DNA from 3 places in the Mycobacterium paraterrae genome. Region 2 is predicted to be linked to each of the others. Evidence: riboswitches for the same ligand, from Rfam matches in the RefSeq annotation. Region 2 holds a riboswitch; each other region holds the start of a gene.
The links. A riboswitch is a leader RNA that binds a small molecule or an ion and turns the genes downstream of it on or off. The one in region 2 is predicted to bind cobalamin.
Positions count from the first base shown of each region.

Region 1: linked by a shared signal. The riboswitch ahead of cobN (cobaltochelatase subunit CobN) and the one ahead of MKK62_RS15935 (PPE family protein) in region 2 are both predicted to bind cobalamin.
Region 3: linked by a shared signal. The riboswitch ahead of metE (5-methyltetrahydropteroyltriglutamate--homocysteine S-methyltransferase) and the one ahead of MKK62_RS15935 (PPE family protein) in region 2 are both predicted to bind cobalamin.

Region 1 covers NZ_CP092488.2:5,390,514-5,397,525, reverse strand. Annotated here, with positions in the region: gene MKK62_RS25900 (cobalt-precorrin-6A reductase) at 1-556, opposite strand, end outside; gene cobF (precorrin-6A synthase (deacetylating)) at 556-1,314, opposite strand; gene cobN (cobaltochelatase subunit CobN) at 1,307-4,882, opposite strand; cobalamin riboswitch at 4,912-5,034, opposite strand; gene MKK62_RS25885 (hypothetical protein) at 5,064-5,258, shown strand; gene MKK62_RS26555 (Ms4533A family Cys-rich leader peptide) at 5,401-5,493, shown strand; gene MKK62_RS25880 (sulfate ABC transporter substrate-binding protein) at 5,631-6,602, shown strand; gene cysT (sulfate ABC transporter permease subunit CysT) at 6,599-7,012, shown strand, end outside.
Region 2 covers NZ_CP092488.2:3,300,833-3,307,844, forward strand. Annotated here, with positions in the region: gene MKK62_RS15925 (ATP-binding protein) at 1-2,429, shown strand, start outside; gene MKK62_RS15930 (DUF2127 domain-containing protein) at 2,430-3,209, opposite strand; gene MKK62_RS15935 (PPE family protein) at 3,246-4,949, opposite strand; cobalamin riboswitch at 5,028-5,231, opposite strand; gene MKK62_RS15940 (hypothetical protein) at 5,291-5,689, shown strand; gene MKK62_RS15945 (GNAT family N-acetyltransferase) at 5,706-6,200, shown strand; gene MKK62_RS15950 (class I SAM-dependent methyltransferase) at 6,197-7,012, opposite strand, start outside.
Region 3 covers NZ_CP092488.2:523,396-530,407, reverse strand. Annotated here, with positions in the region: gene MKK62_RS02325 (DUF3556 domain-containing protein) at 1-478, shown strand, start outside; gene metE (5-methyltetrahydropteroyltriglutamate--homocysteine S-methyltransferase) at 500-2,773, opposite strand; cobalamin riboswitch at 2,901-3,112, opposite strand; gene MKK62_RS02315 (SDR family oxidoreductase) at 3,188-3,841, opposite strand; gene MKK62_RS02310 (thiolase family protein) at 3,995-5,140, shown strand; gene MKK62_RS02305 (crotonase/enoyl-CoA hydratase family protein) at 5,137-5,925, shown strand; gene MKK62_RS02300 (NAD(P)/FAD-dependent oxidoreductase) at 5,992-7,005, opposite strand.

The sequences.
Region 1 (7,012 bases), 2.1 Mb from region 2:
CGCGCAGCAACTCCAGTTCGCCGGGCAGGGCGTAGGGTCCGCGATCGCGGATCAGCTGCCACGCCGGTGGTATCGCGATATCCGGCTCGTCCACCACCCGTGCCAGCACCGCCAGCTCGCCGAGCGCCGCTACGAACGCCGCCAGTTGCTGTCGGCCGACGGTCAGCAGCGGCCGACTACCCAGTCGACTCGCCGCATCGGCGGCCTGCTGGTGCGAACCGACCCAGTGCCAGGACCCGGTGGCTCGATCGGCCCATCCTGGGCGTTGCAACCGCAGCAGCGGCACCGCCGCGGCGGTACAGGCGCGAAAGGCATTGTCAGACATGGTCGCCGAGAACGGGTGGGTGGCGTCGACCACCACGTCGTATTCGGCCAACGCCTCCCGCAACCCGTCGACCCCGCCGAACCCGCCGATGCGCACCTTGCCCTCGGGGAGTCGTGGGTGGGCGACCCGGCCGGCGAGCGAGCTGGTCACGTCGACACCGTCGGCCACCAACCGGGCGGCCAGCGCGCGGGCCTCCGCCGTCCCGCCCAGCAGCAGCACGCGGCGAGTCATCACCGCCGTCGCAGCAGATAGATGTCCATCACGAAACCGGCCTCTGCGCGGGCCTGCGAACGCGCGTCTGCAATTTGAGACGCAACCTCGCCGAGCCGCCCAGCGACCAGTCGCTCACCGGTGGCACCGAGATTCGCCGCCCACCACACCGACCAGTCGTCCAGACCGGTCAGATCCAGCCGCTCTGGCGGCGGGTTCAGCATCGCGACGATGTTGTCCTGCCCGGCGGCGACCGCCTCCTGCAGCAGGCGGCCGGTGGTGACGTGCACCGGGCGGCCCACCTCGTGCAACACGATGCGGTGCCGCGCGGCCAGCACCTGCGGCGCGCTGATCCCCGGCAGCACGTCGAATTCGACTAACACACCCAGCTTCTGGATTTTCTCGACGACACGGATCGTCGAGTCGTACAACGACGGGTCGCCGAAAACCAGAAATGCCGCGGTGCCACCGCGCCGGCGTAGCACGTCGGCGTAGGCCTCGGCGCGGGCGTCATGCCAATCGCCCACTGCCCGCTGATACCCCTGATCAGTCAGCCCGATCGAACGGTCCCGCTGCGGATCCTGCACCGCCACGACGTCGACCGAGCCGTCGGTGTACGCCTCGATGATTTCCCAACGCAGGGCCAGGAGTTCGTCGTCGGGACCTTTGAAGGCGGCGACCACATAGTCGACCGAGCGCAGCGCTTCGGCCACTTCGGGCGTGACGTGCTGGGGCCCCATGCCGACTCCCAGGATGCGCACCCGGACGGTGTCAGGCACCGGCACGGTCCTCGATGTCGCCTTCGACCTCCAGATAGGCCTGACGCAACGCGGCGAGAGTTTCCGGGGACGGGTCGGCCCACAGGCCGCGGTCGGCGGCCTCCTGCAGACGCTCGACCATGCCCTGCAACGCCCACGGGTTGGACTGGTCGAGGAATTCGCGGGTCTGCGGGTCCAGAACGTAGGACTCGGCCAGCTTTTCGTACATCCAATCGTGCACGACGCCCGCGGTTGCGTCGAAGCCGAACAGGTAGTCGACGGTCGCGGCGAGTTCGAACGCACCCTTGTAGCCGTGCCTGCGCATCGCCGAGATCCACCGCGGGTTGACCACCCGGGCACGAAACACCCGAGCGGTCTCCTCGGACAACGTGCGAGTACGCACCGCGTCCGGCGTCGTCGAATCACCCACGTACGCCTTGGGATCGGATCCGGTCAACGCGCGGATCGTGGCAATCATGCCGCCGTGGTACTGGAAGTAGTCGTCGCTGTCCACGATGTCGTGTTCGCGGGTGTCGATGTTCTTGGCGGCCACCTTGATTCGGGCGTAGTTCGTGCGCATGTCGTCCGGGGCCGCGGCGCCGTCCAGTCCGCGACCGTAGGCGAAGCCGCCCCAAGCCGTGTACACCTCGGCCAGATCTTTGTCGTCGCGCCACGTGCCGGCTTCGACCAGCTGCAGGATTCCCGCGCCGTACGACCCCGGCTTAGACCCGAAAACCCTTGTTGTGGCGCGCCGTTCGTCACCATGTTGAGCGAGGTCGGCTCGCGCGTGGGCCGCCACGTAGTTGTCCTGATCCGGCTCGTCGAGCAGCGCCACCATCCGGACCGCGTCGTCGAGCATCGTCACGACGTGGGGGAAAGCGTCACGGAAGAAACCGGAGATGCGGATCGTCACGTCGATGCGCGGGCGGCCGAGCTCGTCGAGCGGGACGATCTCCAGTCGGCTGACCCGTCGCGACGCCTCGTCCCAGTCCGGCCGAACACCCAGCAGGGCAAGCACTTCGGCGATGTCGTCACCGGAGGTGCGCATCGCGCTGGTGCCCCACACCGACAGGCCTACTGATTCGGGGTAGCTGCCGGTGTCGTCGAGGTAGCGCTGCAGCAGCGATTCGGCCATCGCCTGGCCCGTCTCCCAGGCCAGCCGCGACGGGACCGCCCGCGGGTCCACGGTGTAGAAGTTGCGGCCCGTCGGCAAGACGTTCACCAGGCCACGCAGCGGCGAGCCCGACGGCCCCGGCCGCACGAAACCGCCTGCCAGGGCGCGCATTACCGCGTCGAGCTCACCCGCGGTACCTGACAGCCGCGGCACCACCTCGGTGGCGGCGAACCGCAATGACGCTTGTACGTCCGGCTCGTCGTGCAGGGCATCGACACCGTCGACGTCCCAGCCGGCGGACTCCATCGCTTCGACCAACGCGCGGGCACGGCTCTCGATCTCGTCGACGGCCGAAATCTCGGCGCCGTCTTTGAGGCCGAGCGCGGTGCGCAGTCCCGGCACGGCGTGGTCCTTACCGCCCCACACCTGCGCGGCCCGAAGGATGGCAAGCACCAGATTGACTCGCGCCTCGCCGGTCGGCGCTTCACCGAGGACATGCAGACCGTCGCGAATCTGGGCGTCCTTGATCTCGCACAGCCACCCGTCGACGTGGAGCAGGAAGTCGTCGAACTCCTCGTCGTCGGGACGGTCGTCGAGCCCGAGATCGCGGTGCATCTCGGCGGCACGCATCAGATTCCAGATCTCGCCGCGGATCGCCGGCAGCTTGGCCGGGTCCATCGCCGCGATGTTGCCGTATTCGTCCAGCAGCTGCTCGAGTCGGGCGATGTCGCCGTAGCTTTCGGCGCGCGCCATCGGCGGAATGAGGTGGTCGATGATCGTGGCGTGGGCGCGGCGCTTGGCTTGGGCGCCTTCACCGGGGTCGTTGACCAGGAACGGATAGATCAGCGGCAGGTTCCCCAGCACCGCGTCGGTGGCGCACGCCGCCGACAGCGCGGCGTTCTTGCCGGGCAGCCATTCCATCGAGCCGTGCTTGCCGAGGTGGACCACCGCGTGGGCCCCGAAGCCGTGCTCGAGCCAGCGGTACGCGGCCAGGTAGTGGTGGCTGACCGCCATGTCGGGGTCGTGGTAAATCGCCACGGGGTTCTCGCCGAATCCGCGCGGCGGCTGGATCATCAGCACCACGTTGCCGGACCGCAGCGCAGCGATCACCACGTCGCCGTCGTCGTTGACGAACAGCCGTCCGGGTGCCGGGCCCCACGCCTCGGTGATCGCATCGCGGAGTTCTTTGGGCAGGCCCGCGGTCCACTCGGTGTACTGCGCCGGAGTCACTTTCACCTGCGCGCCGTCGACCTGGGTTGTGGTGAGCCACTGTTCGTCTTGGCCGCCCGCGTCGATCAGCGTATGCATCAGCTGATCACCGGCCTGCGTCTCGTCGTCGATGCCGAGCACGCCGAACCCGTCGCCGACGTCGTAGCCGTCCCGGGCGAGGCGGTGCAGCAGCCGCACCGCGGACGCCGGGGTGTCGAGGCCTACCGCATTGCCGACCCGCGAATGCTTGGTCGGATAGGCCGACAGCACCAACGCAATCTTCTTGTCCTGGTTGGGGATGCGGCGCAGCATCGCGTGGTTCACCGCAATCGCGGCGACCCGCGCGCAACGTTCCGGATCGGCGACATAGTGCGGCAGCCCGTCGTTGTCGACCTCCTTGAACGAATATGGCGCGGTGATGATCCGCCCGTCGAACTCGGGGATCGCGATCTGCGTCGCCGAATCCAAAGGAGTGACACCATCGTCTGATGCCTGCCACTCCTCGCGCGACGAGGTCAGGCAAAGACCCTGCAGCACCGGGATGTCCAATGCGGCAATCCGTTCGATGTCCCACGACGAGTCGTCTTCACCGGCGCCGGCGGCGGCCGACTTGGACCCGCCGGCTGCCAGCATGCTGACCACGAGTGCATCCAAAGTGCCGAGCGCGTCGAACAATTCGTCGGGCGCGCTGCGCAGCGACGATGCGAAGATCGGCACACCGACTGCGTTGCCGGTGGCGTCGACCGCGTCGGCCAGCGCGTGAGCGAAGCCGGAGTTCCCGCTGACCTCGTGGGCCCGGTAGTACAGCACGCCGACCCGCGTCTCGGCCGTCACATCGGCGGACCGGGCGGCGTAGCCCCACTCGGGGATCACCACCGGCTCGTCGAACCCCTCACCGGTGAGCAACACGGTGTCACACAAAAACGCATGCAGCTGAGCGAGATTGGCCGGACCGCCCTCGGCAAGATACGAATGTGCCTGCGCGGCAAGCCCGATCGGAACGGTCGAGCATTCCATCAACTCCGCGCTGGGCGTACGCTCGCCGCCGAGCACCACCAGCGGAAGACCGGTGGCCCGCAGCGCGGTGAGTTCCTCGGCCACCTCCGCCGACGAGCCCAGTACCCGCAGGATCACCACCTCGGCGTCGGCGAGAACATCTTCGATCGGCTGACGCGCCGGGTTGCCCAGGTTGTAGGGCGCCAGCGACGCACGCGCCGACAGCAGGTCGGTGTCGGATGTGGACAGCAGGGCGATGCGGTGGCTCAAAAGGTTCCTCCTCGGGGTTCTCGCCCCGTCGATTGGAGTGCCTCGTGGCCAGTGTCTGGCTCTGACCGTCGGCTCGGCGCCGCGGCCATCACAGTGGCGGAACCGCCCCGGGCTTGCACCGGATTCCTGTCACCACGAGACATGCGCGCACCAGCTTAATCCAGCCGATAGGCTGAGCCGGATGAACGCGATCCTCAACTGGTGGGACGGCGTCGAGCTGTGGCTGTCCGGCCTGGGGTTCGTCTTCCAGACGATCGTGGTGATGCCGGTGGTGCTGGTGTTGGCCTTCGCCATTGCCGCCGCGCTGGACAGCGCGCTGGGTCGCGGAATCACCCTGATGAACCGCCTCCGGCGCAGCGACGAAGAAGCCGGATGAGCGCAAACACCGGAATGCCGCGGTCGCGGGTCACCTTGATCCTGGTTGCGCTGGTGGTCTTGGTGATCGTTGCTTGGCTGCTGACCCGCTGACCTGCAGCGGGTTTGGCTGCGCGCGCACAGCATTCTGTTAGGCTTCGCCCATGCACGCAGCGTCCGGCAGTACCGAGTGCCACGTCTTGGCGCTCATTGCCGTGGGCGATTGCGCCGTCGCTGACGTGCATTGTTGTCGCTGACCTTCTGCCCCCTTCGTTTCTTCGTATCGGGATCTGTCAGACGTCAAGCTCAACTGCCGAAAGGTCGACCATTGTTCGACGACAACAAACCCTCCCCGTCGTGGCGACACGCTGTTGCGTTGACCGTCGCCGCGGGGATGATCGCCGCGTGCCACGGAGGTGCCAGCGATGTCGTGGGCGGAGGCGGATCTTCCGGCGCCAAGACCAGCATCACCCTGGTCGCATATTCGGTACCCGAGCCTGGTTGGAGCAAGGTCATCCCGGCGTTCAACGCCTCACCCGAGGGCAAAGGGATCCAGGTGATCGCCTCCTACGGCGCATCGGGTGATCAGTCCCGCGGTGTCGTCGACGGCAAACCCGCCGACATCGTCAACTTCTCCGTCGAGCCCGACATCACCCGGCTGGTCAAGGCGGGCAAGGTCTCGAAGGACTGGGACAAAGACGCCACCAAAGGCATCCCCTTCGGGTCGGTCGTGACCCTGGTGGTGCGCCCCGGCAATCCCAAGAACATCAAAGACTGGGACGACCTGCTGCGTCCCGGTATCGAGGTGGTGACGCCCAGCCCGCTGAGTTCCGGCTCGGCGAAGTGGAACCTGCTGGCGCCCTACGTGGTCAAGAGCAACGGCGGCCACGACCCGAAAGCCGGCCTCGACTTCGTCCACAAGCTGGTCAGCCAGCACGTCAAGCTGCGCCCGGGCTCCGGACGCGAGGCCACCGACGTGTTCGTCCAGGGCAGCGGTGATGTGCTGATCAGTTACGAGAACGAGGCCATCGCCACCGAGCGACAAGGGAAGCCGATCATCCACCTCAATCCGCCGCAGACCATCAAGATCGAGAATCCGGTGGCGGTGGTGACTACCAGTCCGCACGTGAACGCCGCCGTCGCCTTCAAGAACTTCCAGTACACCGCCGAGGCCCAAAAGGTGTGGGCAGCTGCCGGATTCCGCCCCGTGGATCCCGCGATCGCCGCGCAGGTACGCGACCAGTTCCCAGTGCCGCAGAAATTGTGGACGCTCGCCGATCTGGGCGGCTGGCCGACGGTAGACCCGCAGCTGTTCGACAAGAAGTCGGGCAGCATCACCAAGATCTACACGCAGGCCACCGGATGACGACCGCGATTGCGCGCGAGGTTGCCAGCGCGAAACCCCATGGCCGCAACAAGCTAATCAACAACGGAACGTCGCTACGGGTCGGCGTCTCCGTCGTATGGCTCTCCGTCATCGTGCTGCTGCCGCTTGCCGCGATCCTGTGGCAGTCGATCGGTGGCGGCTGGCAGGCGTTCTGGCTCGCGGTTACCTCGAATGCGGCACTCGAATCTTTCCGCGTGACCCTGACCATCTCCGCCGGTGTCACCGTGCTGAACATGGTGTTCGGACTGCTGATCGCCTGGGTGCTGGTGCGCGACGACTTTCCGGGCAAGCGACTGGTCGACGTTCTCATCGACCTGCCGTTCGCCCTGCCGACGATCGTGGCCAGCCTGGTGCTGCTAGCGCTGTACGGAAATCACAGCCCGGTCGGC
Region 2 (7,012 bases):
ACCCGTTGGGTGCGCCGCGGCCGCTCGGGCCGCTGACCGACGCCCTGTCCGGACTGGACGCCGCCGCCGGAGCGGCGTTGAGCGAGGCCGTCGATTCGGGCGACACCGCCAAGATCTATCGACAGTTGTTGGCCGCGTTGGGTGACGGCGGCCGATGGGTCTGGGTGATCGAGGACGCGCATTGGGGCGACGGCGCCACGCTCGACCTGGTGCGGTTCCTGGCCAGGCGCGTCAGTGCGCTGCGGCTGCTGCTGGTGATCTCGTTCCGGGACGACGAGCTGTCGCCGACCCATCCGCTGGCGGTGACGTTGGGTGACGTGGCCAACTGCGCGCAGGTGAGCCGAATCGAGTTGAGCGCGTTGAGCTTCCCGTCGGTGGCGACGCTGGCAGCCGGAAGCGGCGTGAACGCTGCTGAGTTGTACGAGGTCAGCGGCGGCAACCCGTTCTTCGTCACCGAGGTCTTGGCTGCGGGACCGGCGGCGCTGAGCCGAAACGCATTGCCGCGCAGCGTGTCCGAGGCCGTCTGTGGCCGATTGGCGCGGCTGTCGGCCAAAGCGCGGGACGTGGCCCACGCCGCGGCGGTGTGCGGGCAACGCGCCGAAGTCGCACTGCTGGAAAAGATGTGCCCCGAAGCTCGCGTCGCGCTGCACGAATGCCTGGGCGCCGGCGTGCTGATCGCCGACGGAGGCGTGGTCGGCTTCCGGCACGAACTGGCCCGCCGGGCCACCCGGGCGCAGATCGCCGACTTCGATCGAATCGAGCTGCACCGGCGTGCCCTGACGGTACTGGCTGAGCCGCCTATCGATCCGAACAAGTTGGCTGCGTTGGCGTTTCACGCCGAGGAGGCCGGCGAAAGCGACGCGGCAGTGCGCTACGGCATCGCCGCCGCACAACGCGCCGCATCGCTGGGCGCCAACCGGGAGGCCGCGAGCCTGTATGCACTCGCACTGCGTCACGCCGTCGACGCCAGCGACGAGGAACGGGTCGTCTGGCTGGAGCGGCACGCCTTCGCGTGCTACCTCAGCGGTGGCGCCGAACCTGCGGTCGCATCGTTGCGTGAGGCGATCGCGTTGCGCCGCAAGCTGGCCGACCATCTCGCCGAGGGCGACGATCTTCGCTGGCTGTCGCGTCTGCTGCAGCCGCTGGGCCGTGCCACCGAGGCCATCGACACGGCGCACGCATCGCTGCGGCTGCTCGAGGCGCTCGGCCCGTCGCCGCAACTGGCCTGGTCGCTGATCAACATGGCGCACATCAGTGCCCTCGCCCTGGATCCGGCGTGCGCGGACTACGCCGCGCGCGCCCATGCGCTGGGGCGCGAATTGTGTGATCCCGGAGTCGAAATCCGGGCTCGCGGCTACATAGCGCTGACCACCGTATTCAGCACCGGCATCGGCTGGGAAGACCTGGAGGCCGTCTGGCGGGAAGCACTGTCGACACCGGGCCTCGAGGAACACGCCGCGGTTTTCTCCGTGCTGATCTACTGGTACGCCGTGCTGCGCTGCGAATTGGACCGCGCCGAAGGCTATCTGGCCGACGGTATGCGGTTCTGCGACGACCGCGACCTCGGCATGTTCAGCTCTTTGCTGGCCGCCGCGGCCACGTTGGCCACGCTGCACCGCGGCGACTGGCAGCGGGCCGCCGCTGACGCCGAGCAGATCCTGACCCGCCCCGAACTCAGTGCGCAGCACCGGGTCTTGCCACTGGTCGCGCTCACTCTGCTGAAGGCCCGCCGCGGCCAACCCCTGAGTCTCGCGCCGGTCGACGATAACGCGCAGCCCACCGACCTGGTCCACCTGGGCGTGGTGTGGGCGGCGCGCGCCGAGGTCGCCTGGCTCGCCGGCGACGACGAGCGGGCCGTTGCCGAAGCTCGCGCCGGACTGGCCGCGTCTGGTGCCCACGCCGATCCGTGGTTGCTGGGCAGCTTGCGTCGCTGGATTCACGTGGCGGGCGGCTCAATCGACGACGGCCATAACGGTGCTTCCACTCCGTTCGATCTCGAGATCAGTGGGCACTGGGAGAAAGCCGCCGAAGACTGGACGAGTCGCGGTTGTGTCTACGACGCGGCGCTGGCTCGACTTGGTGGCGACGTGTCGGCGGTGACGTCGGCGCTCGACACCTTCCGCCGGCTGGGCGCCAAGGCCGCCGCCCGTCGCGCACAGCAGCGGCTGGCCGTGTTGCGCGACCGGGCCCCCCGGACGCGCCAGGCGGACAAGGCGTCTGACCCACACGCCCTGACCGGGCGGCAACGTCAGGTCTTCGACCTGCTCGCCGCGGGACTGAGCAACCCCGAGATCGCGGCCGAATTGCACATCAGCCCGAAAACGGTCGGCCACCACGTCGAGGCAATCCTGGCCAAGCTTGGCGTACAGAACCGCACCCACGCCGTCGCGTACGCGCTGCAGCAGCAGACCGGCGGGCCGTCGAGATAGTTACGCCGTTGCGCTCGCCGCGGTTTCGCTCAGGCTCGCGGTTTCGACGCTGAGTAGGCTTTCGGCTTCGTGCTCTTCGCGGTAGGCCTTACCGCCGCCGTTCAGCCCGAACAGCCGCTTGCTCCACAGCAACCAGATCACTGCGACGATGTTGATCACCAGCGCGAAAAGCCTTAACGCCGTGACCTTCTCGGTCAACTCGTAGATCTCCAGCGGCAGGAATACGCTGGTCGCGATCACCGCGAAGTACTCGCCCCACCGTTGCATCAGCCACAGCCCGACCGCTTCGACGATCTCGATCAACGCGTACCCGGCCAGGGCGATCGCGATCCACTGCAGCGTCGACGAGGACAGGGCGAAGGCGTGGGTGATCTCGCGAACGAGCTTGGAATTCTCTGGATTCCAGCCCACCTGGTCGGCCAGCGGCTTCAGCAGGGGCATGTCGCGATCCAGCACGTGCTGCCACTTGACTCGCGATCCACTGAACTTCACCACGCCCGCGGCCACTAACAGGAAGATCACGGCGCGAAAGGCGCGTTCGATCGCGAGCGCGCGCATCAGGGTGCGGTCCCGCAGGAATCGTCCGCGCGGTATCTCCGGCGCGGTGTTCGCCGGGCCGGAGCGACGCGGCGGGCCGACCACGAAGGTCTCACAGCGCAGACAGCGCCAAGCCTCGCCGACGGGGGTGTCGACCGTCAGACGCTCACGCAGCTTCGGCTCATCGGGAGCAAAAGTCGCGTGCCCACGCAACCCGCACGAGCGCAGCGCAAAATCCACCATGTCTGCACGCTACAGCGGCGTCGCGTGTCGTCGGCGTCAGTCGAGCTGCGGATTCCACGTGTTCGGCAGCATCGGCACAGTCGACTCGCCGCCGAAGTGGTCCCGGCTCAGCGTGGCCAGCCCGCCGGGTTCGGCCGCGTCCTCGCGGGCGGCGCTGCCGGCGAACCCCAGGGGCCCGGCGCCGCTGTCCGATGCGGTCACGGCTGGCTCTGGCTCCAGGTCCATGTACTCGTAGCCGCGGCCGATCATCGTGGCCTTCGCCCGCCGGCGACGCTGGGCCGGCTGCAGATCCTCGGAAGCTGCTGCAGCTGAGGGGTTTTCGTCGATCTGGATGGCTGCCGTGCTGGCCCTCTTGCTGGCGCCCCTGGCCTGCTGCGCGGCCAAACCGAGATCGCCGACCATGTACATGTATGCCGGCATGGTCACGCCGGGCGGTCCCGCCGGCGTGGGCGGCGGAGGTGGCGCCGGGGCCGCGGCCGGGGCGTGGACCAACGGCGCGGGGGCCGGCGCCGGTGCCATCGGTGCGGGTGCGGGTGGCGGGGGCGGGGTCGGGGCCATCGCAAAGGCCGGGGCCAGCATGGGTGCGGTTGTCGGGGCCAGGCCGGCCAGCCCGGCCAGACCGGCCAGGCCGGCCAGGCCGACGGGCGCCGCCGCCAGCGGAACCAGTGATGCCGTCGCGGCGGGCAGCAGAGCCGGTAGCAGCGGGAGCAGCGTCGATTGCAGGATGTAGTGCAGCAGTTGGATGGTGTTGCCGATCGTCGAGCCGACGATCTCCACCATGGCGGCCGGAATCACCAGGATCAGCGCCTGCGGGTTGAACGCGGCGGTGTAGGCGATCGCCAGTAGGTCGTCGGCGATGACGATGCCGGTGAAGGCGACATAGGATCCCGGGTCGAGCGGCACCGACAGCACGTAGGCGATGGTGGCCGGATTGAGGTAGCTCAACGGATCACCGGTGTAGGCCAGCCACGAGCCGGGCACCCCGATTGGCGGGAGCCACGACGGGTCCAGGCCCTGCAGCCACGTCCCGATCGGGTCGTTGACGCCGGTATAGCCGATCTCGTTGAAGAAGTCCAACAGCTGTTGGTAGAGCGGGAATTGGCTGGGATCCGGATACGGGGGCTGGGGGAACAGCCCCTCTAGGAAGCTCTGCAACTGCTCGAACCACGCTGGCGGCGTCGACGGGTCGGTGGCCGCGGCCGCTTTGACGATCGTCGGCGCCGGTTCGGACTGTGGCGCCGCGGCGACCGCGGCCCCCGCGACGCCCTCGTAGGTGCTCATCACCGTGGCGGCCTGGACCCACATCCGCGCGTAGTCGGCCTCGTTGGCGGCGATCGGAATCGTGTTGATACCAAAGAAATTCGTCGCCGTCAGCACAGCGTGGGTGGCGTGGTTGGCGGCCAGCTCACCGAGGGTGGGCATGGCGGCCAGCGCGGCGGTGTACGCGGCGGCGGCGGTCTGTTGCTCGACGGCCATCGCGGCGCTGTTCGCGCCCGCCTTGGCCAGCCACGCCAGGTAGGGGGCATGCGCGGCCGCGTAGGCCGCCGCGCTCGGACCGTCCCACGCGGCGCCCTGCACCGCGCCGATTACGGCCGTCAAGTCATCGGCGGCCTCGGCGTACTCCGCGCTCAGTTCGGTCCACGCCTGCGCGGCCGCCAGCAAGGATGCTGGCCCCGGGCCGCTGCTCAGCAGCGCCGAGTGGACCTCCGGAGGTGCGGCCATCCAGACCGGGGCGGTCACGCACGGATGTCGGGAATTGCGGAGAACAACGCGCTCAGCGTCATAGGAGACTCTCGCTCTCGGGGTCGACCGCCCCGGCTCGCAGGACGCGATGACGCGAGTCTCCTGGCTCTCGGATCGCTGCTTGCCTCGCCTTCCGACCGCGAGGGCCGTGGCTGGTGAGGGTCGCTCCCCGATGACAGTGGCGGGACCGCGCCGGATTTACACCGGCTTCCTCTTTCGTCATCGCCTAACGGAGATGATCTTGCCATACCACGCGGCACGCCACCTCGAAACGTCGGCGAATCATTCGTTCCTGCGCCCGGTATCGAGAACCGGCGCCGAACTGTACGGTGACGACGATGACGGATGAATCGCGCGCAGTAGTCCGCAATCAGCTGCTAGTCGACGCCCTCGGCGGGCCGATCGATTTGAACGCGGTGGATTGGCGTGTGCGACACCATCATCCGTCGGCTTCGCCGGCCGAGCTGCAGAACGAGACGCTGGACGCCATCCGGGAATGGGTGAGCGACGGCCTGTTCCGGCTGGGTGAGCGCCGTGGTAAGACGCACCGTTTCTCGGCCTGGCGTCATTCGCTGGACCATTCGCTGCGCACGATTTCCCACGCGTACGTCAAACACTATGGGGATCCGGAGAAGTGGATGTACTCGGTGTGGCTGGCGCTCACGGCGGAGGGTGAATCGCTGGCCAGGTCGCTCGAGCAGAAAGACATCGACGGCTACCGGTCGACGACCCCGTGATGCGGCGTTGAGCGCCGTGCAGGTGCGGCCCGCCACCGCCGGCGACCTGGCGCGGGTTCGCGAGATCCTCAACCACTACATCGAGCATTCCGTCTTCAATTTCCGCACCGAACCGCAGGGCATCGACGAGGTCCGCGCCTTATGGGCCAAGCGGCACGAGCGATATCCATGGCTGGTCGCCGTCATCGACGACGACGTCGTAGGCACGGCCTACGCGGGGCCCTGGAACGAGCGCGCCGCCTACCAGTGGACCGTCGAATCCACCATCTACGTCGACCCGTCGACGCGTCGCCGCGGCGTCGGTGACACGCTGTACACCGAACTACTCGATGCGTTGCGGCGCAGCGGATTTCACAGTGCTATCGCGGTGATCGCGCTGCCCAACGAGCCGAGCGTGCGGCTGCACGAGCGGCATGGGTTCGCTCCCGTCGGCCATCTTCGTGAGGCCGGTTATAAACACGGCTCGTGGCACGACGTCGGCTTCTGGCAGTGCAGGCTGGCCGAGGGCTAACCGAGTTCGGCTGTGCAGTAGTAGTTTTCGGTCTGGCCGTCGTTGCGCTGTGGCACTGTCAGCCCGGCGTCGGCCAGCAATTCAGCGGACCGACGCCTGGTCGCCTGCCAGCCGCGCTCCTGCAGGTACGGTGCGACGTCGTGGCGCTCGCCGCCGTACCAGAGGTCGTCGATGCGGGCGTCGAGGCCGTGCTCGTACCACTTCTGCGACGAGGTCCGCATCACCTCCAGCGACTCCGGCGTACTCAAGAAGATCTCGACCACCAGTCGGCTCCCCGGCGCGCTGAGCTCAGTGATGTTGTCCAGCAACCGATCCTGTGCCTCCGGCGGCAGGAAGGCGAGCAGGCCTTCGGCGACCCAGGCGGTGGGCCGGTTGCTGTCGAAACCCGCCTGACGCAGGGCTGCCGGCCAGTCGTCGCGCAGATCGACCGGTACCGCGCGCAGGTCGACGGTCGGCTCGGCGCCCGCAGCCGCGAGCGTCGCCGTCTTGAAGTCCGTCACCTGTTGCTGGTCGATTTCGAACACCACGGCGTCGGCGGGCCAGGACAACCGGTAGCCGCGGGCATCGAGACCGGAGGCCAGCACGACGACCTGACGGATGCCGGACGCGGTCGCGTCGTTCAGGAACTGGTCGATCAAACGGGTTCGGACCGTGAGCAGGTCGGTCATCGGTTGCATGCCCCACGGGTGGCCGGGGATGTCGACCTCGTCGGCGCTGATCTCTCCGGTCGCCCAGCGGGTGAAGAAGTCGACGCCGACCGCCCGCACCAGCGGCTCGGCGAACGGGTCGTCGATCAGCCCCACTTTGGTGGC
Region 3 (7,012 bases), 2.7 Mb from region 2:
CATCGTCGCGATCGCCAGCATGCCGGCCGCGCAATTGGAGAAGTTCTACGGCAGTAAGGAAGCCGCGCAGATCCCGATGTACATGGGATATGCGTTCCGCGCGTTCAACACTCACGGCCGGGCGCTGTTCACGTTGGCCCATCGCGCAATGGCCGGCCACAACGAGGACGACTACGTGCTGACCGACGGCGAGCGCGTCACCAGTACGGCCATCGGCTGGAATTTCGGGGACGGGCACTTCAGCAACGAGCAGTTGGTGGTGGCGCTGCAGAGGCGCTGCCACTTCGAGCCCGGCGAGGTCAGGGTAGTGATGTTGGACGCCCAGCCGATCCATCGACAGACCCAGCAGTATCGGCTGGTCGACGCCGCCACCGGTGAATTCGAGCGCGGCCACGTGTGTGTGGCCGACATGGTCACCCGGCAGCCCTGGGCCGATGACGTGCCGGTGCACGTGCAGTCGAGCGCTACGTCGGTGTAGCGCCCGACCGCACGCGCCCGGTTACGCGTCGGCGCGGACCTTCTTGGTTGCCTCGACGAGGTTGGTCAGCGACGCGATAACCTCTTCCGGATTGCGAGTCTTCAGGCCGCAGTCCGGGTTGACCCACAGTCGTTCGGCTGGAACGGCTTTCAGCGCCCTTTGCAGCGACGTGCTGATCTCGTCGGTGCTCGGCACCCGCGGTGAATGGATGTCGTAGACGCCCGGACCGACGCTGTTGGAGAAGCCTATCGAGTTCAAATCGTCGAGCACCTCCATGCGAGAGCGGGCCGCCTCGAGTGAGGTGACGTCGGCGTCCAGGTCGGCGATCGCGCCGATCACGTCGCCGAATTCCGAGTAGCACAGGTGCGTGTGGATCTGCGTCGAATCCGCGACACCAGACGTGGCCAACCGGAACGCACCGACGGCCCAGTCCAGGTAAGCCTGCTTCTCGGAATTGCGCAGCGGCAACAACTCTCGCAGCGCGGGCTCGTCGACCTGGATGACCGCGATGCCGGCCTCCTGGAGATCAACGGTCTCGTCGCGAATCGCCAGCGCCACCTGGTTGGCGGTGTCGGCCAGCGGCTGGTCGTCGCGGACGAACGACCAGGCCAGGATCGTCACCGGCCCGGTGAGCATGCCTTTCACCGGTTTGTCCGTCAGCGACTGCGCGTACTTCGCCCACTCCACCGTCATCGGGTGCTGCCGAACCACGTCGCCGTATAGCACCGGCGGACGCACGCAGCGGGTGCCGTAGGACTGCACCCAGCCGAGCTTGGTGGCGAAGAAGCCGTCCAACTGCTCGGCGAAATACTGCACCATGTCGTTGCGCTCCGGCTCGCCGTGCACCAGGACGTCCAGGCCGAGGTCCTCTTGCAGCTTGACCACCTCTGCGATTTCGGCGCGCATCCGCTTGGTGTACTCGGCGTCGTCGATCTCGCCGGCGACCAGTGCGGCGCGGGCCTTGCGGATCTCGGTCGTCTGCGGGAATGACCCGATGGTGGTCGTAGGCAGCGGCGGCAGGTGCAGCCGCTCGATCTGCGCCGCACGACGTTGGTCGGCCGGGCCACGTTCGGTGCCGCCGGATTTCGCGATCGAGTCGAGCCGGGCACGAACCTCGGCGTTGTTCAGCCGCGGGTCCTTCGCGCGGGACGCAACGGCGGCGTTGGACTGCGCGATCTCGTCGGCCACCGCGTCGCGACCGTCCTTGAGCGCCTTGGCCAGGGTGGCCACCTCGTGCACCTTCTCGGCGCCGAACGCCAGCCAGCTGCGCAGCGCGTCGTCGAGGTCGGTCTCTGGTTCCAGCGAGTACGGCACGTGCAGCGTCGAGCATGACGTCGAAACAGCCAGTGACCCAACCGAACCCAGTAGGCTGGCCAGCTTGCTCAGCGCTGCCTGCAGGTCGGTCCGCCAGATGTTGCGTCCGTCGACGATGCCGGCGACCAGCGTCTTGTCCGCCAGTTCGGTCACGGACGCCACCGCGGTGTCGGGGCCGTAGACCAAGTCGACCCCAATCGCCTCGACCGGCGTCCGGGCGAGCGCCCCCAGGCTTTCACCTGGGTCACCGAAGTAGGTGGCGACGTGGATCGCGGGCCGGTTCTCCAGCGCACCGAGCGCGTTGTACACCCGCTCGGCGAGCGCGGAGGCGTCCTCGGAGATGTCGGTGACCAGCACCGGCTCGTCGAATTGGACCCACTGCACGCCCTGGTCGGCGAGCTGACTAAGCAGATCGGCGTACAGGGGGACGACGTCGTCGAGGCGCTCGATCGGCGCGCCGGCGCCGTCGACGGCCTTGCTCAGCATCAGGAAGGTGACCGGCCCGATCACCACCGGACGAGCCGGAATGCCGAGATCGCGAGCCTCTTTCAGTTCCGACAGCACCTTCTCGGGATGCAGCGTGAACTCGGTGTCCGGCCCGATCTCAGGGACGATGTAGTGGTAATTGGTGTCGAACCACTTGGTCATCTCCAGCGGCACGACGTCACCATTGCCGCGGGCGGCGGCGAAGTAGCGGTCGAGGTCGTCGGACACGACCTGAACGCGCTTGGGCAGCGCGCCGAGCAGCACCGCGGTGTCGAGCATCTGGTCGTAGTAGGAGAACGTGTTGATCGGCACCGAGTCCAAGCCGGCGGCAACCAGTTGGCTCCACGTGTCGCTGCGGATCGTCGCGGCGACCTTCTCGAGCTCCGATCGGCTGGTCTTGCCCTTCCAATAGCTCTCGGTGGCGCGCTTGAGTTCGCGCTTGGGGCCGATGCGTGGTGAGCCGGTGACGGTGGCGGTAAAAGGGGTAACGGTCACGGTTTTCGTCCTTCACTCGACGGGGTGGTCACCGCCAACGGACGCAAACCGATCCGGCGCAGCGCACAGCGGCTGCAACCGATACGGCCAGACGCCCATTCCACGAGGCGGTGAGCCGCCAGGCGCGGCGCGCCCGGCACAGCCGGCAGGTCTTCGGACTCACAGGCGCGCACCGGGTGGTGCTCCTACTGGCCGTCGCTTCCCGGTCGGGTGACCAGTGCTCGAAGACGACGTTCGTTCCTGCATACCGCTGCGGGACAGTCCCGGACTCGCACCGGGTTCCCTCTTAAAAAGCACATCTAACATGCTTCGTTCGATGCCGCCTTCGTCGCGGACGACGAAATCGGCAGACCGACTGCGACATCGAGATTACAGGTCAACGGCGTCGACCCGCCGCGCGCAGCTACTGCCGCGCTAGCGATCGCCGCAGCGAGCCAGCGCTTCGGTGATCGGCACATCACCGTTGTTGAATTCGATGGTTTTCCGGACCGTGGCGGGGTCGTGGAGCACGGCGGCCGCGACCAGAGCCACGTCCTCCCGTGACACTTCACCGGTACCCTCGCCGAGTTCGATCCGGCCGGTTGACGGCTCCAGCGTGAGCCGGCCCGGGCCGAGCACGGTCCAATCCAGTTCGGTGCTGCGGAGGTGAGCGTCCGCGGCGGCCTTGGCTTCTGCGTACGGGAAAAATGAATTGTCCTCGGCGACGCCATGATCGGGCCCCGCGCCGAAGTAGGAGACCATCACGAATCGTTTGACGCCGGCTTGCTCGGCCGCATCGATTACCCGGATCGCGGCGTCGCGGTCGACCGCGTAAGTGCGGGCTGGGTCACCGCCGCCGGCGCCTGCCGAGAACACCACAGCGTCGTGGCCTGACATCAGGTCTGCCAATGCGGCGGTGTCCAGGTGCTCGATGTCCGCGACGACGGGGCGCGCACCGGCGGCGGAGACGTCGCCGGCGTGGTCGGGATTTCGGATGATCGACGTCACTTCATCGCCGCGGTTTTTGAGCATGCGGGCTAGATGCAGCGCGACCTTGCCGTGGCCGCCGACGATGACGATGCGCAACATGCCTTCGACGCTACTCACCGGTAGGGCACCCCGGCGGCGACCCAACTAAGCGGTTGGTCAACAATCGACAAAAGTACGCGCGACGACGATGCAGACCGCTAGGTCTGAGGAGGAGTCGGGCACATTAGCTCGAGCGTCAAAGGAGATGGAGCCATGACTGAAGCAGTCATCGTCGAGGCAGTTCGTTCACCGATCGGCAAGCGCAACGGCGGTTTGTCCGGCGTCCACGCCGCCGACCTGTCCGCGCAGGTGCTCAATGGTCTGGTCGAGAAGGCCGGTATCGACCCCGGCCTCGTCGACGACGTGATCTGGGGCTGCGTCATGCAGGCCGGCGAGCAGTCGATGGACATCGGCCGCACGGCGCTGCTGGCCGCCGGCTGGCCTGAGACCGTGCCGGGCGTAACCGTCGACCGGCAGTGCGGCTCGAGTCAGCAGTCGATCCACTTCGCCGCGGCCGGCGTGGTTGCCGGCCATTACGACGTAGTGGTCGCTGGCGGTGTCGAATCGATGTCGCGGACGCCGATGGGCGCTTCGCTGGCCAACGGCGGCAACCCGTTCTCCCCGAACTTCAAGGCCCGCTACGACCGGACGCCCAACCAAGGCATCGGTGCCGAGATGATCGCCGAGCAGTGGGGCTTCGACCGGACCACCGTCGACCAGTACTCGCTCGGATCGCACGACAAGGCCGCTGCCGCCCAGGATTCCGGCGCCTTCGACGACCAGATCGTCGGCATCAAGGACCAAGACGGAAACGTAATCCTCAAGGACGAGGGCATCCGTCGCGGCACGCCGATCGAGAAGATGGCTCAGCTGAAGCCAGCGTTCAAGGAAGATGGTGTCATCCACGCCGGCAACTCCAGCCAGATCTCCGACGGCTCCGCCGCGCTGCTGATCATGACGGCGGAGAAGGCAAAAGAGTTGGGGCTCAACCCGATTGCCAAGGTGCACACCGCCGTGCTGGCCGGTGCCGACCCGGTGATCATGCTGACCGCCCCCATCCCTGCCACCCAGAAGGCGTTGAAGAAGTCCGGCCTGTCGCTCGACGACATCGGCGTGTTCGAGGTCAACGAGGCGTTCGCGCCGGTTCCGCTGGCCTGGCTGCAGGACATCGGCGCTGACGAGAAGAAGCTCAACCCCAACGGCGGCGCGATCGCGCTGGGGCATCCGCTCGGTGGATCCGGCGCCCGGATCATGACCACAATGCTGTACCACATGCGGGACAAGGGAATTCGCTACGGCCTGCAGACCATGTGTGAGGGTGGCGGTCAGGCAAACGCCACCATCGTGGAACTGTTGTGACGGAACCGGCGGTCCTCACCGAACGCCGCGACGACGTCCTCGTCATCACGATCAACCGGCCGGAGGCTCGTAACTGCGTCAATGGGGCGGTCAGCGTCGGGGTCGGTGATGCGCTCGAGCAGGCGCAGCACGACCCCGAGGTGCGGGCGGTGGTGATCACCGGTGCCGGTGACAAGTCTTTCTGCGCGGGAGCCGATCTCAAGGCGATCGCGCGCCGCGAGAATCTGTACCATCCCGATCACGGGGAGTGGGGCTTCGCCGGCTACGTCCACCACTTCATCGACAAGCCGACGATCGCCGCGGTGAACGGCACGGCGCTGGGCGGGGGAACCGAGCTGGCCCTGGCCAGCGACCTGGTGGTGGCCGAGGAGCGCGCACAGTTCGGTCTGCCCGAGGTCAAGGTGGGATTGCTGGCCGGCGCCGGCGGCGTCTTCCGCATCGCGCAGCAGCTGCCGCGCAAGGTGGGCATGGAGATGCTGTTGACCGGTGAGCCGATCACCGCGACCGAAGCGGAGAGCTGGGGTCTGATCAACCAGGTCGTGCCCAACGGCACCGTGCTGGACGCCGCACTGGCGCTGGCGAAGCGGATCACCGTCAATGCGCCGCTGTCGGTGCAGGCCAGCAAGCGGATCGCGTGTGGTGCCGACGACGGCGTCATTCCCGACGAGGAGCCCGGATGGGCCCGCACCGCACGGGAATTCGGTGCGCTGCTGCGCACCGAGGACGCCAAGGAGGGGCCGCTGGCGTTCGCGCAGAAGCGTCCGCCGGTGTGGAAGGCGCGCTAGCCGCCAAGGCGATCGCAAGAGCGGCGTAGCCGGGCGCCGCGGGTCGCCGTCGATAGATACGAAAGCTCAGCGCGCCAACGTATTCACCGCGAGGTCGAATACAGCGGGCAGCTTCGAAGTCGCCGGAACGACCGCGCGACGCCCGACGCGTGACGCTGTGGTCAACACGAGAGCGCGGGTGAGCAGTCGGTAATCGCGCGTGATCCGCCGCCAAGTCGCTTCGTAAGACGACGGATTGCCGTCGACGATCGCGGCGACCACCGCGCGGGCCTGCTTGACGGCCAGGCTGACGCCCTCGCCGGTCAGCGCGTCCTCATATCCCGCGGCGTCGCCGACCAGGAGCACGCGTCCGGCCACCCTTCGCGAAACCACTTGCCGCAGTGGGCCACAGCCGCGGGCCCGGGTCCTCGGAGCGCCACGCAGCCGCTTCGCGAGTCGTGGGAACCAGTCGAGGTCAGGTTGCCCGCTCGACAGAATCGCGACGCCGACCAGGTCGGGCTCGACCGGTGTCACGTAGGCCTCGCCCAGCGGTGACCAGTACACTTCGACGAAATCCGACCACGCCGGCAGGGAGAAATGCCAGCGCACGCCGTAGCGCCGCGGTGTTCCGGCGACCGCGCCGATCCCGACTGCCGACCGCACGTGGGAGTGCAGTCCGTCGGCGGCCACCAGCCATCGGGCCCGAAGACCGCCGGCCGTGACGCCGGTCGCGTCCTGCGAGACATCGGTGATCCGGATCGAAACCCATTCGGTGTCTTGTTCTTTGGCGCGAGCGGCCATCGCGGCGTGCAGCGTGGTGCGCCGTACGCCGCGACCAGGCCCGCCGCGGAACAGGGCCTCCGCACGTCGGCGCTCGTCGAGGTAGGCGATGCCGCGAAAGGGGAGGCCCGCCGGGTCGACACCCAGCGCCGTCAGCTCGGCTAGGCCGCCGGGCATCAAGCCCTCACCGCAGGCCTTGTCCACCGGGGTCTCCCGCGGTTCGGCCACGATCACCGAAAGCCCTTGCCGGCGAGCGTGTAACGCGGTGGCGAGCCCACCGGGTCCGCCGCCGACGATCAGCAGATCAGCGTCGTACGTCATTTCGGAT